2 regions of the Shewanella sp. 4t3-1-2LB genome follow, and region 1 is predicted to be linked to the other one. Evidence: predicted binding sites of a transcription regulator. Region 1 holds the regulator's gene; the other holds the start of a gene.
What was found. The regulator MetJ, encoded in region 1, represses methionine synthesis genes. The targets are predictions, from matches to a motif close to TAGACGTCTAGACGTCTA.
Positions count from the first base shown of each region.

Region 2: metH (methionine synthase) is a predicted target of MetJ. The motif match lies at 4,719-4,736, and genes of this name have one in related genera.

Region 1 is NZ_JAFNJD010000034.1:1,031-8,150, forward strand. Features, by position in the region: gene phsA (thiosulfate reductase PhsA) at 1-1,545, shown strand, start outside; gene J3L11_RS12845 (4Fe-4S dicluster domain-containing protein) at 1,559-2,131, shown strand; gene nrfD (NrfD/PsrC family molybdoenzyme membrane anchor subunit) at 2,128-3,066, shown strand; gene J3L11_RS12855 (conjugal transfer protein TraF) at 3,191-4,390, shown strand; gene J3L11_RS12860 (sulfite exporter TauE/SafE family protein) at 4,411-5,148, opposite strand; gene metJ (met regulon transcriptional regulator MetJ) at 5,217-5,531, opposite strand; gene metB (cystathionine gamma-synthase) at 5,747-6,907, shown strand; gene J3L11_RS12875 (bifunctional aspartate kinase/homoserine dehydrogenase II) at 6,926-7,120, shown strand, end outside.
Region 2 is NZ_JAFNJD010000007.1:81,805-88,924, forward strand. Features, by position in the region: gene cobO (cob(I)yrinic acid a,c-diamide adenosyltransferase) at 1-118, opposite strand, end outside; gene J3L11_RS04620 (adenosylcobinamide-GDP ribazoletransferase) at 140-931, opposite strand; gene cobT (nicotinate-nucleotide--dimethylbenzimidazole phosphoribosyltransferase) at 931-1,986, opposite strand; gene J3L11_RS04630 (iron ABC transporter permease) at 2,009-3,049, opposite strand; gene J3L11_RS04635 (ABC transporter ATP-binding protein) at 3,036-3,881, opposite strand; gene J3L11_RS04640 (histidine phosphatase family protein) at 3,979-4,641, opposite strand; gene metH (methionine synthase) at 4,888-7,120, shown strand, end outside.

The DNA.
Region 1 (7,120 bases):
GATGAATGGTATTCGGTACGCCCTGGTAGTGACGTTGCCGTGGCGCTAGCGATCAGCCAAGTGTTGATTGCCGATAATCTTTATGACAAGGCGTTTGTCGAACGTTATGTGGATGGTTTTGAGCAATTTGCTGCGCAGGTTGCCGGATACACGCCAGAATGGGCGCAACAGCTCTCAGATGTGCCCGCCAAGGACATTCGCCGTATTGCTCATGAACTGGCCAAAGCGGCACCCCATGCAGTGGTCGATTTTGGTCATCGTAGTACCTTTACGCCAGAAGAGTTTGAGCTGCGTCGGGCAATTTATGCCGCTAATGTGTTGATAGGCAATTTTGAGCGCAAAGGGGGTTTGTACACTGGCAAAAAGGCCAGCAGCTACAATAAATTCGCCGGTGCTGAAGTCGCGCCATCCTTGGCAAATCCAGGCGTGAAAATTCCTAAACCTGAAGCCAAACGTATCGATCAACTGGATGAGCAGTATGCGCTGACCTGGAAGATGGGCGGCGTCTACCAATCGATTATTGATACCGTAGAAACTGGCAAACCTTATCCTATCCATGGCTGGGTAATGACCCGTACCAACCCGATGCAGACCGTGACAGACCGCAGCAAGGTGGAACGGGTACTGAAGCAGATGGAACTGGTCGTGTGTTGCGATCTGTACGTCAGTGAAACCGCCGCTTTTGCCGATTACATTCTGCCGGAATGCACTTATCTGGAACGTGATGAAGAGATTGCCGATAAGTCAGGTAAGAACCCCGGTTACTATGTACGCCAGCAGGTGGTCGATGTGATTGGCGAGGCCAAACCCGCTTGGCAGATCTTCCGTGAATTAGGGATCAAGCTGGGCTTACAAGCCTATTATCCTTGGGACAATATCCAGACCTTGCAGTTGGCTCAGCTCAACAAAGATGATGCGCTGCTGAAACTCATCAAAACTAAGGGCTATGTCAGCTACGGTAAGCCCCTGATGCTGCGTGAACCGCAGATGGTAGCCGACTTTGTGGCGGCCTATCCTGGCGCTCGTGTGGCAGATGAAGATGGTACTTATGGCAGTGCTGTGAAATTCAAGACCCCAAGCGGCAAGATTGAGCTTTACTCCGCCGAAGTTGAAGCGATGGCGCCTGGGCGCGGCCTTATTGCCTATCACGATGTTAAATTGAAGCAACCTGATGAGTTGTACTTCATTCAAGGCAAGGTAGCAGTGCATACCAATGGGGCCACTCACAATGTTCCGATGCTCGCTAACCTGATGTCAGATAACGCGGTGTGGATCCACCCACAAACTGCCGCGAAATATGGCATCAACAGTGGTGACAGCATCCGTCTGACGTCTAGCGTTGGCAGCGAAATCGGCCATGCGCTGGTCACTAAGGGCATTCGCCCAGACACCGTATTTGCATACATGGGCTTTGGTTCAAAAAACAAGGAACTGACCCGTGCCAGTGGCAAAGGGCTGCATTGTGGCAATCTGTTGCCGCATGCGACAGCACCTGTATGCGGTATGTGTGTACACACTACTGGCGTGAAACTGGAAAAGGCATAACGGGAGGCCGACAATGAGCAAAAGATATGTCATGGTGCATGATGAAAACAAATGCATCGGCTGTCAGGCGTGCAATGTTGCCTGCCGCAGTGAAAACCAAGTGCCCGAAGGTGTGACCCGTCTGCAGGTTCGCGTGGAAGGCCCATTTGGTGAAGTGCCATTATTGCACTTCAAATATAACCGAGTGTCTTGTCAACAATGTGAAGATGCGCCTTGCGTTAAGGTGTGTCCCACCGGAGCGGCGTATGTCACTGCCGACGGTATCGTGTCGATTAAACAAGATAAGTGCGTTGGCTGTCAGTATTGTATCGCTGCCTGTCCTTACAAAGTGCGCTTTATCAACCCAGTCAGTCACACCGCTGAAAAATGTAATTTCTGTGCCGATACTCGGCTAGCACGTGGCGAACAACCTGCCTGTGTCACTGTGTGCCCCACCAATGCCTTGGTGTTTGGCGATGCCAATGACGCCAATAGCGAAGTGAGCAAACTGCTGAACAGCGCGCCAACCTATCGCGAAAAAGTCCATCTTGGTACGCAACCAAGGGTTTATCGTATTCCTGCCCGCAAAGGAGGGATTGAAGCATGAACAATATCTGGGGTGATATGTCACAGTACAATCCTGTGACCTGGCATTGGGTGATTGCCGTATACCTGTTTCTGGCCGGGCTTTCTGCAGGCAGTTTACTGATCGCCATCGCGATGCGTTGGGTAAAAGGCGACCGTGAGGAGAGTCCCGTCCTTAAGGCCGCTGCACTCATTGCACCCGTGGCTATCTGTCTGGGAATGTTATGTCTGGTCGTTGACCTGACTCGGCCGTTCCATTTCTGGTTGATCCTCGTTAACTATAACTTCACGTCAGTGATGTCTATCGGGGTGTTGGCGTTATTGGTCTTTATTCCGTTGACCTTCCTGTATGCACTGGTGGTATTCCGGGGGCAACTGGCAACTATCGGTTTGGGCTTCCTGCAAGGACTGGCCGATGTGCTGAATGGTCTCAGAAAACCAATAGAAACGTTGTTGTTTGCGCTAGCGGTGATCGTGGGTGCTTACACCGGTTTCCTGATCTCGGCGATGAACATCTATCCGATGCTCAATACCGCGATTCTGCCAGCGCTGTTCTTGGTGTCAGGGATTTCTGCTGGTGCAGCCGCCAACGCAGTTGTAGCACTACTGCTGTTCAGAACTCCGGCGCATGATCATGAACTTGGCCGTATGCACGGTATTGAGCTGCCAGTCGTTGGCATCGAGATGCTGTTCCTGTTCATGCTGTTTTGTGGCCTGTACTTCAAGGGTGGCGCTGCTGCTGCCGCACTGGCATCACTGACAACTGGCACTTGGGCTGCGGTGTTCTGGACATTGGTGGTGGCAGTTGGTTTTGGTGTACCGCTGTTATCGCTGCTGTTACCGGCGCAGCAACGTCATGGCAAAGGTGTCATGCTGCTAGGCGCGTTGTGTAGCCTGACCGGGGTGCTGGCACTAAGACACTTCATCCTGTATGCGGGACAAAGTTATCTTGGGTAAATCATTTATGTGATGGAAATCAAAGCCCTCGCTTCAGCGGGGGCTTTTTTGTGCCGCTTTTTCTGGAGAGTCATTGGGTAACAACTATCTTTAATTGAACAAACAGCGGCTGGGGAGAAGCGGGATGAAACTGAAGATGCTGGCGTTGCTATGCGCCACTACATTAAGTTGTGGGCCACTATGGGCCGGGCAAGATGTGTATGAAGCCAGAACCGATGCCATGGGCGGTGCGGGTGTGGCGGCAGGTGACAGAATGGTGGCGGGTTTTATCAATCCGGCATTATTGAGCCTAACGGAGCGCCAGAGCGAAGACGTGAGCCTGCTGTTGCCAACCTTAGGTGCTGATGGTGCCGATAAAGACAAAATGGTCGATAAATTTGATGATGTGCAGGACAACTATGATGCTCTGGAACTGGCGATAGATAACCGCGATGTTGAGGGAATGCTGCATTATCGCGATCAGCTATTGGGGAATCTACAGTCATTAGTCGGCAATAGCGCTTACGCCAGTGCTGGCTTGGGATTTGCCGTGGTGTTGCCCTCTAGTAAGCGAATGTCAGTTGCCGTTATCGCTAAGACTTATCTGGATGGTTTCGCGCTAGCCGATATCCGTGCATCCGATCTGTTGTTATTGAGTACGCTGGATCCGCTAAATCCGCCAGCCCTGGATGATTTGTCATCTCAAGGGCGCGTGATTGCCGGGGCGGTTTCTGATGTCGGTGTGGCGCTGAGCAGTGGCTTCACTGTGGCGAATATGCCGCTCACCGTCGGGATTACGCCGAAATTGCAGCGGCTGGATACGTTCAATTATGCGGTGTCAGCCAACAATTTTGATGTTAATGATTTTGACAGTGACGATTATCGTAACGATGACACAGGTTTTAACCTGGATGTTGGGGTCGCACTGCAACCCATGCCGGGGCTGACCGTGGGGCTCAGTGGCCGCAACTTGGTGAAGCAAGACATGCAGACCATGGTTTCCGAAGGCCAGCAATTAACCTACCAAATCAAACCCATGGTAACTGCTGGTATCGCTTATGAATGGCGGACAGTGATGTTAACCAGCGATATCGACTTGACGGAAAACAACAAGTTTGCCGAGCTGGAAGGGCCGAAATATTGGCGTGTCGGTGGTGAAGTGAAAGCCACTGACTGGCTAGCGTTGCGACTTGGTTATCGCCAGGATCTCAACGATGTCACCACCGATATCTATTCAGTGGGAACGGGTATCGCTATTGGCAAGTTCTTTAGATTAGATTTGACTGGGATGTTTGGCAGCGATAACGCTATCGGCGGCGCGTTACAGACCTCGTATCACTTCTAGGTGAAACAACAAGGGCGTTGTCAGGATAGCAACGCCCACAAGGATTTGAGTGCTAGCAATAATGCGCTGGCGCCACACAGCGCTAATGTCAGCAAGCGGGTGCGGCGTTTATCTACTCGGGGTAACAAGATGCCTGAGGCGAGAAATCCCAGCACTACCGCCGGTAATAACAGCACAGATAACAACAAATCGCGCCAACTGACCATACCGGACAGCGCCAAAATCAGCAGACTGATACAGGTGCTCACCATAAAAAATGCCGACAACGCCGCACGGAATTTACCGGCTTCGCGCCCCGTGAGCAGCAATGCCATCGGCGGGCCACCGATACCTGCTACCGTCCCGAATATGCCCGAAAAGGCACCTGCAATAAACAGGTTGCGACGGGTGACGGCGACGCTGAATTTCTTCAAGCTCATCACTACTGCCGCGCCAACAATGGCCGCAATAATCAAGCCCAGCACCGCGCGCGGCGCCAATAGCAACGTAACCCCCAACAAGCTGCCGGGAATCCGTCCGGCCAATGCGTATTGCAATCCGCCCAGTTCCAGATTGCCGCGCTCGCGCAGCAGTGTTAGCAACGCAATGGAAAAGCTCAGAATAATCACCGGTACTGGCACCAGTTCCGGGTCAACAATATAAAGTAGCGGGGTAGAAACGACCGCTAGACCGAAGCCTAACAGACTTTGCGTCACGGCACCGATAACAATAATCAGCGATGCCAGCAATAAGGTAACAGGATCGATCAACGACCACATAACAGCGAAGTAACGCCGGGAAACTCCCGGCTGTCAGTAAAATGAGAAAGGCTTGGGAAACGGCACATTTACTCCATTTCTTCCCATTCGATGCCCATATCTTCCATCATCTGCTTGGCTTCCGCCGGGATACTGTCGGGCTGATCTTTGGACAAGTCTTCATCGTTGGGTAACGGCTGGCCGGTGTAGGCATGCAGAAATGCTTCACACAGCAGCTCACTGTTAGTGGCATGACGCAGGTTGTTGACCTGGCGACGAGTGCGTTCATCCGTCAGCACTTTCAGTACTTTCAGCGGAATAGACACAGTGATTTTTTTTACTTGTTCGTTTTTCTTCCCGTGCTCAGCGTAGGGGCTGATGTATTCGCCATTCCATTCAGTCATGTTGCACCTGCTATGTCACTAATTCGCTGCCGATTTTAAACCCTTACACCCTACAGTCAAATCTCGGGTCGTAATACTGTATCACAAAAATGGAATTCTATACATTTGGACGTCTAAACGTCTTTATGCCTATTGACGCCAAGGGGGGAGTTGGTAGAATTTAGCCATCCAGACATCTTTATGGTGTTTCTTGTAAAGCATTTGAGGAGCCAAAAATGACAGCACGGAAAATGGCGACGATTGCCGTCCGTCAGGGGATTGAGTCCGATAGCCAGCATGGTGCTGTGGTTCCGCCCATCTATCTTTCAACCAACTACGCTTTTGATGGTCACACAACGCCAAGGCAGTTTGATTACAGCCGTTCCGGTAATCCCACTCGCAGTATTCTTGGTAATGCGATTGGTGAACTGGAACAGGGTTGTCCGGCAGTGATCACCACCAGTGGTATGGCGGCGGTGACGCTGGTGGTCAGCCTGCTTAGCCCCGAGGATCTGCTGGTGGTGCCACACGACTGCTATGGTGGATGTTATCGACTGTTTACCAATCTGGCGAAAAAGGGTCAATTTCAACTGGCAATAGTGGATCAAACCGATACCGCAGCGCTGCAACAGGCCATTGCCCGTAAGCCGAAGATGGTATGGATTGAAACGCCCTCGAATCCTTTGTTGCGAGTCATTGATATTGCCGCCATCGCCGCTGCTTGCCAAGCCGTTGGGGCGCTACTGGTGGCAGATAACACCTTTTTGTCGCCCGCGTTGCAGCAACCTTTGCTGCTCGGTGCCGATATCGTGGTGCACTCCACCACTAAATACCTCAACGGTCATAGTGACGTGGTCGGTGGCGCGGTGATCGCTAAAGAGCCTGCATTGGCGGAACAACTGCATTGGTGGTCGAACACGCTGGGATTGACCGGCGGCGCGTTTGACAGCTATCTGACATTGCGCGGTTTAAGAACATTGGCATTACGCATTGAGCAGCATCAGAGTAATGCCGCTAAAATCGTCGAGTTGTTGCAACACAGTGCCCAGGTACAGCAGGTATATTATCCCGGATTAGCAACACATCCCGGTCACGAAATCGCTGCCAGACAGCAGCAGGGCTTCGGTGCTATGGTCAGTTTTGAGCTGACGGGCGGTGAAGCGCAGGTAACGGCATTTCTCGGTGCGTTACGTTATTTTTCGGTCGCAGAAAGTCTCGGTGGTGTAGAAAGTTTGGTGGCAGTCCCTGCTACAATGACTCACCGCGCGATGGAGCCGGCCGCCCGTGCTGAAGCGGGCATTAAAGATACCCTGATTCGTTTGTCCGTTGGTATCGAAGATCCACAAGATCTGTTGGACGATATCGCTGCCGGTTTGGCAGCCGTTGCCGCCTGTTGAGTTGGGGAGCATTAATTGATGGCACGTAGTCACTTACATAAATTTGGTGGTAGTAGTCTTGCCGATCCTGACTGTTACCGGCGTGTGGCCCACATCCTGCTGACCCACGGGCGGCCTGATGATCTGATAGTGGTCTCTGCCGCAGGCAAAACCACCAACTTCCTGTACAAGTTGTTAGCGCTGCGTGAGCAAGGCCAACTGTGGCAGGAAGAG
Region 2 (7,120 bases), on a different contig from region 1:
TCAGCACCAGCAAGATCCCCTTTTCATCGGTAGCAGCAGCGACTCGTGCATCGACCGCTTGCTTCAATTTTTGCTGCCGCGCTTGGTGGCGGGCATTGTCATCATGATTGTCCGTCACAATATTATCCTGGAAAACAAATTAACTACGGGTCGCAGCATTCCAGCCAGCTAACACAATTATGTAAACCAATACTTCGGCCAGTTGCTGTCCGGCACCGAGCGTATCACCGGTATACCCATCAATTTGATGGCGGAACCAACGCGCCAGAATAAAACGCAACAGTAGCAGCCCCACCACTAGCGGAATGAGCTGCCCGCGGGAAAACAACAGCATCACAATTAACCCGGTAACCAGCAGAAAACTCAGTTCATTAATGCTTTGGCGTTGCACCGGATGGCGGTTCAGCCCCTCTTCATGGACGCAGGTTTCACCAAAAATAAGGCTGGCGGCAGTGACTCGACTGAGCGTGTGGCCCAGTACCAGCGCCAATGCCGTCAGTGTCGGATCATATAACGCCAATTCCATTAGCAGCTCAAACTTGAGCAGCAATACCAACACCAACGCTAACACGCCATAACTGCCAAGCCGCCGTTCTTTCATCATTTGCAGTTTCTGTCCGGCAGAATCGCCAGCACCAAAACTGTCTGCGGTGACGGCCAGCCCGTGCTCGTCAAAACCACCGGTCAGCCAGACGCTGGTGATCATCGACAACACTATTGCAACCGACAATGGCAGGTAGAGCGACAACAGCCACAACACCAGTGCTGACAAACCGCCCACCAAGGTTCCGACCAACCCATAATAACGGCTGGCGCGATTGATGGTATCGTTGTCAGGACTGGTGCGTCGCAATAACGGAATACGGGTAAAAAAGCCAACGGCAATGACAAACAGCCGTAGCTGCTCCAGCCAGAAAGCCCATTTACCCATTAATTTGCTCCCGTTCCGTTGCTGTTACTGGCATCAACACCATCTACAGCCGCCATTTCATTGTAGAAGTTCACCGCAGAGTGCAGCAGTGGCATCGCCAGCGCAGCACCGGAGCCTTCACCCAGACGTAAATTCAGATGCAGCATAGGATGTGCATCTAGCCGTGCCAGCAATTGCTTATGGCCATAGACCGCCGACTGATGTGCAAAAATCAGATATTCACGGACACCTGGAGCCAATTTTACCGCCGCCAATGCCGCTACCGATGAGGTAAATCCGTCGACCACGACAGGCACGCCAAACTCCGCAGCGGCCAACATGGCACCAGTCATCTGCACAATTTCGTAGCCACCGAGGCAAGCCAAAACCCGCACAGGATCTGTCAGATTGGCATAGTGTAGCTGCAAAGCACGCTCCACTATCATACGCTTGCGTTTTAGCGCTTCTTCATCAATACCTGAGCCGCGGCCAGTACATTCTGCGACCGGAATACCGGTGAGCGCGGCCATGACTGCAGAAGCTGAGGTAGTGTTACCAATGCCGATTTCCCCAACTGCCAACATATTGCTGCCGTTATAGATATGGCGCTTCACCAGTTCTTTCGCCATCCGGAAACCTTCAAAGACGGTTTCAATAGACATGGCTTCTTCTTGATGTATTGGTTTAGTGGCATCACCTAGACGCTGATTAACGACCTGGGGTAGTGCCAACTGATGACGGGTACCACAGTCAATCACTTCCAGTTCCAGGCCATTCTGGCGGCAAAATACGTTAATTGCCGCACCACCTTTGACAAAGTTCTCAATCATTTCGGAAGTGAGTTCACTGTCACCCACTGATACGCCGAAATCGGCTACGCCATGATCAGCGGCAAAGACCAGCATCACCGGCTTCTTGATGGCAAGTTTATCTTCAGGAGATTTAAACTGGATACGTGCCAGCTTCAGGGCGACTTCTTCCAGCTTGCCGAGCGAACCACGTAACTTGGTTTTATGGTGGATCCGCGATTTGATGGCATCATCAAATGCGTGATTGACGGGAGTTACCGAATACATAATAGCTTGACCTTAATCTAGGTTAATACTGTCTGCGCTGATGCAGAACAGCCAAAAAAAATACACTGCCGATTGCCGACGTAATAATGCCGACCGGTAGTTCCTGGGTGGGTAACAGGCTGCGCGCTACCACATCTACCCACACCATAAATAACCCGCCTGCCAGTGCCGTTAGCATCATTGGATGCCTTCCCGGCAACAGCAAACGCAGCAGATGGGGCACCATCAGCCCCACAAAACCTATACCACCGCACTGTGCCACCAGTGTTGCAGTAATCAGTGAACACAATAACAACATTCCCAGTCGCATCTGCATCACCCTAACCCCCAAGGTGTGCGCGGTCTCATCGCCGCTCAGCATTGCTAGGATTTGTCGTCGGTAACCGACTATCAGTACCAGTGCCACCAAAACCACCACCACCGGCATCCACAGTGTGTTCCAGTCGGCTCGAGCAAAACTGCCCAAGGTCCAGAACAACAATGATGCGGTCGCCTGTGGCGTGGAAAAATACAATAATAGGCTGGTAAAGGCACCGAACATAAAAGACACCGCCACGCCGGATAATAACAAGCGTTCTACCTGACGTTCTGCCTGGCTCCCTGCCATTATCAGTACCAACAATACTGACAAACAGGCACCGGCAAATGCCCCTAATGGTAACGATACCCACGCCAGCCAAGTGCCACCGAGTAGCGTCATTGCCAATACGCCACCGAAAGACGCACCGGCACTGATGCCAAACAGATATGGGTCAGCCAAAGGATTCCGGGTCACACTTTGCAGCACATAGCCACATAGCGCTAGACCACAGCCAGCAACAAACGCCAGCAACACACGCGGGAATCGCAACTCCCACACAATCCGTTGGTCGATAGCAGACACTTGCCCCATGCCTGCTATTTTGTGGCCCAATACCCGGGCGACTTCCAGTACCCCGATATTATCGGCAGCACCAAAAGCGGTCGCGGCTAGTGGCGTCACCAACAGCCCTAACAACACCACTAACCAGCAGCTCTGTAATCGCCTATCCACGCGTAATGGTGGGCTTTCACTTAGCGACATAAATCGCTCCGCTATCACGTCGAGCTGCATCAATTTCAACTTTATCCACCACTAACGGCGAATAACCATAAAAATACTGGATCAACGGTTTACCCGTCTGCGGATGCTGACTGATCCGGCTACAAACACCAAAGACATCACTCAGCCGCTGTTCTGTCAGCACTTCTGCTGCATCCCCCACTGCCACCACTTGTCCCTGATGCAATAACAGCAAGTTATCGCACATCGCTGCCGCCAAATTGAGGTCATGGATTGAGGCGATAACACTCACACCAAGACTTCTCACCAGTTCAAGGATCTGGATCTGATAACGGATATCCAGATGATTTGTTGGCTCATCGAGCAATAGCAATGCAGGTTTCTGCACAATAGCTCTGGCGATCAGCGCCCGCTGTTTTTCTCCGCCAGAGAGGTGCCGAAATACTTCATCCGCCAGCGAGCTCAGACCCACCTGAGTTAATGCTGCGGCAACAGCATTATTATCCTCTGCTGAATCGCGCTCGAAAAGTCTTTTATAAGGGGTCAGACCGGTTGCTACCAATTGTCGTAAACTTAGCTCTGACTGAGGTGGAGTATCCTGCAATACAACTGCAACCTGACGAGCAAAAACTTGCGGCGGCATACGGTTGATGTCTTCACCAAACAACTGGATATGACCGGTATCAGGCCGGATGTAGCGGTACAAACATCGCAGCAAACTGGATTTACCGGCGCCGTTAGGGCCTATCAGGCCCAGCACTTTTCCTTTGGTTAAACTAAAGCTGACACCAGACAGAATCGATTTTTCGGCTACCGACCAGCAAATATTATCAGCCTTCAGTGCCGGCTTCATAGGCCGTCTCCAGCAACTTCATCATCTCAGGCTCAATAGGCTAACAGGATATGGTAGTCTGCCGCCAGTAATTAGCGCGGCAGACCACTGGTGATGTTTATAATTGCCAGTGCAGTTTTGGTAGACATTGCCATTCGCCATCAACTTCATGGGCATCCACCACAATTTTCAGCAATGAACCATAAGGCAACTCTAGGCTGCTGAACACACCGCTCAATGGCGCCTGTCCCGGATTAAGCACTTCGCTAATAAGGGTGCGTATTACCCCGCCATGAGTGATCAACAAGGCATTGTCCTGCTGGCTACTCAGCAGTTCTTCTACCAAATCTTGCCAACCACGGTTAACCCGCTGGTACAGTTCATTCACGGTTTCGCCATGAGGCGGCGTATGATTAAGGGGGTCAAGGGCATAAGCCGCAGTGGCTTTAGGATAGTCGGCCTGCAGCGCGACCATAGATTTACCGTCCCACTCACCAAAATTCAGTTCCTGCAACCAGTTAGCGGTCTGTAGCGGACGTTCAAAAAACTCCGGCATTTCGCTGGCAAGACTGTCGGCAAATAGGCTGCAACGCTGTAATGGTGAACTTAATAACAGCAATTTGCCTTCAGGCAGATGATTACACAGCTCACGCCAAGCGTTCCACATCTGCTCTTGTCCCTGTTCGCTCAGTGGCGAATCGGTACGGCCTCTTAGAATCTCGCCATCGGCGCAGTTGCCGTGGCGCATCAAATATACTGTCAATTTTCTGTAGCAGGACATGATGGTTCCTTCGATTTAACTACCCGGGCTAAAGGGCAACATTTTCACCTTGCCGCAGAACGTTGTAATCCTTATTATGGACGTCTATACGTATAAACATCCAAAACAGCCCTGTAGTTATTCCGCAGCCATACTATGATGCTCGTTTACTGTCATAATCACAGTAATGTGATCTGGATCATAACTCAATTTTAAAAGTTTGTATTTGTTAATTTTTATTTTAGTAATAGGTAATTAAGGCTTCGAATGATTAACACTTCTTCCACCGTTGCAGCCCGACAAATTCATGATGCGCTGGCGCAACGAATTTTGATTATCGACGGTGCGATGGGCACCATGATCCAGAGCTTCAAGTTGGAAGAAGCCGATTATCGTGGCGAGCGTTTCCGCGACTGGCACTGTGATGTCAAAGGTAATAATGATCTGTTGGTATTAACTCAGCCACAGATCATCAAGTCGATTCACCGCCAATATCTGCAAGCCGGTGCCGATATTATTGAAACCAACAGTTTCAACGCTACCACCGTCGCCATGGCGGATTATGACATGCAGGCGTTGGTCAGCGAAATTAACGAACACGCGGCCCGACTGGCACGAGAGGCCGCCGATGAAGTTGCTGCAGCTACTGGGATTCCGCGTTATGTCGCCGGTGTTCTAGGCCCAACAAACCGTACCTGTTCCATCAGCCCCGATGTCAACGACCCAGGATTTCGCAATATCCATTTCGATGAGTTAGTGGCTGCTTACATACAAGCCACAGAAGCGCTTATCAAAGGCGGCGCGGATATACTGATGGTGGAAACCATCTTCGACACCCTCAATGCCAAGGCGGCGTTGTTTGCTATCGATGAAGTGTTTGAAAAGCTCGGCATACGACTGCCGGTGATGATTTCCGGTACCATTACCGATGCCTCCGGCCGAACCCTGACCGGCCAAACAACCGAGGCGTTCTATAACTCACTGCGCCATATCAAACCGCTGTCATTCGGCCTTAACTGCGCCCTTGGGCCAAAAGAATTGCGGCCCTACGTAGAAGAACTGGCGCGCATCTGCGAGACCTTTGTTTCGGTGCATCCGAACGCCGGATTGCCAAACGAATTTGGTGGCTATGATGAAACGCCGGCGCAGATGGCTGACGTGATTGGTCAATGGGCCAAAGAAGGGCTAGTCAACCTGGTGGGCGGTTGCTGCGGTACGACTCCGGCTCACATTAAAGCCATCCGTGAAGCCGTCAGTCAGCATCAACCACGGCAGTTGCCTGAATTACCCGTCGCCTGCCGCCTTGCCGGGCTGGAACCGCTAACCATAGATGCCAACAGTCTGTTTGTTAACGTGGGAGAGCGCACTAACGTCACCGGCTCGGCCAAGTTTTTGCGGTTGATTAAAGAGGGGCAATTTGAAACCGCGCTCGATGTGGCTCGCGAACAGGTAGAAAGTGGCGCGCAGATCATCGATGTCAACATGGATGAAGGCATGTTGGACGGCGTGGAGATGATGCAGAAATTTCTTAACCTCATCGCCTCTGAACCCGACATCAGCAAAGTGCCGGTGATGATTGACTCCTCTAAATGGGAAGTGATTGAAGCCGGATTAAAGTGCATCCAAGGTAAAGGCATCGTCAACTCTATCTCGTTAAAAGAGGGCGAGGCCACCTTCATTGCACATGCGCAACTGGTAAAACGTTATGGCGCAGCGGCGATCATCATGGCGTTCGATGAACAAGGCCAAGCCGATACCCACGCACGCAAAATCAATATCTGTACTCGTGCCTACCGCATATTGGTCGATAAGGTCGGCTTTCCGCCAGAAGATATTATTTTCGACCCGAATATTTTTGCCATCGCCACCGGCATTGAAGAACACGACAACTACGCGGTGGACTTCATCAATGCCGTGAAAGATATCAAGGCTACCTTGCCACACGCCATGGTGTCTGGCGGGGTGTCTAACGTGTCCTTCTCATTCCGCGGCAACAACCCGGTGCGCGAAGCCATTCATGCCGTGTTCCTGTATCACGCCATCAAGGCGGGGATGGACATGGGCATAGTCAACGCCGGTCAGTTGGCCATTTACGACGATATTGACGCGGAACTAAAACAGCGCGTCGAAGCAGTAGTATTGAATCTGCCATGTCCGGTTGCTGGCTCCAGCAATACCGAACAACTACTGGATATTGCCGAAAAATTCCGTGGTGGCCAAAGCGGAGCCAACAAGCAGGAAGACCAGGCGTGGCGGCACTGGCCCGTCAATAAACGGCTGGAACACGCACTGGTCAAAGGGATCACTGAATTTATCGATGAAGACACCGAGGAAGCACGTCTAGCAGCGACGCGTCCGCTCGATGTGATCGAAGGGCCGTTGATGGATGGCATGAATGTGGTTGGCGACCTGTTTGGTGCCGGCAAGATGTTCCTGCCACAAGTGGTGAAATCGGCGCGGGTGATGAAAAAGGCTGTCGCCTACCTGAATCCGTTCATTG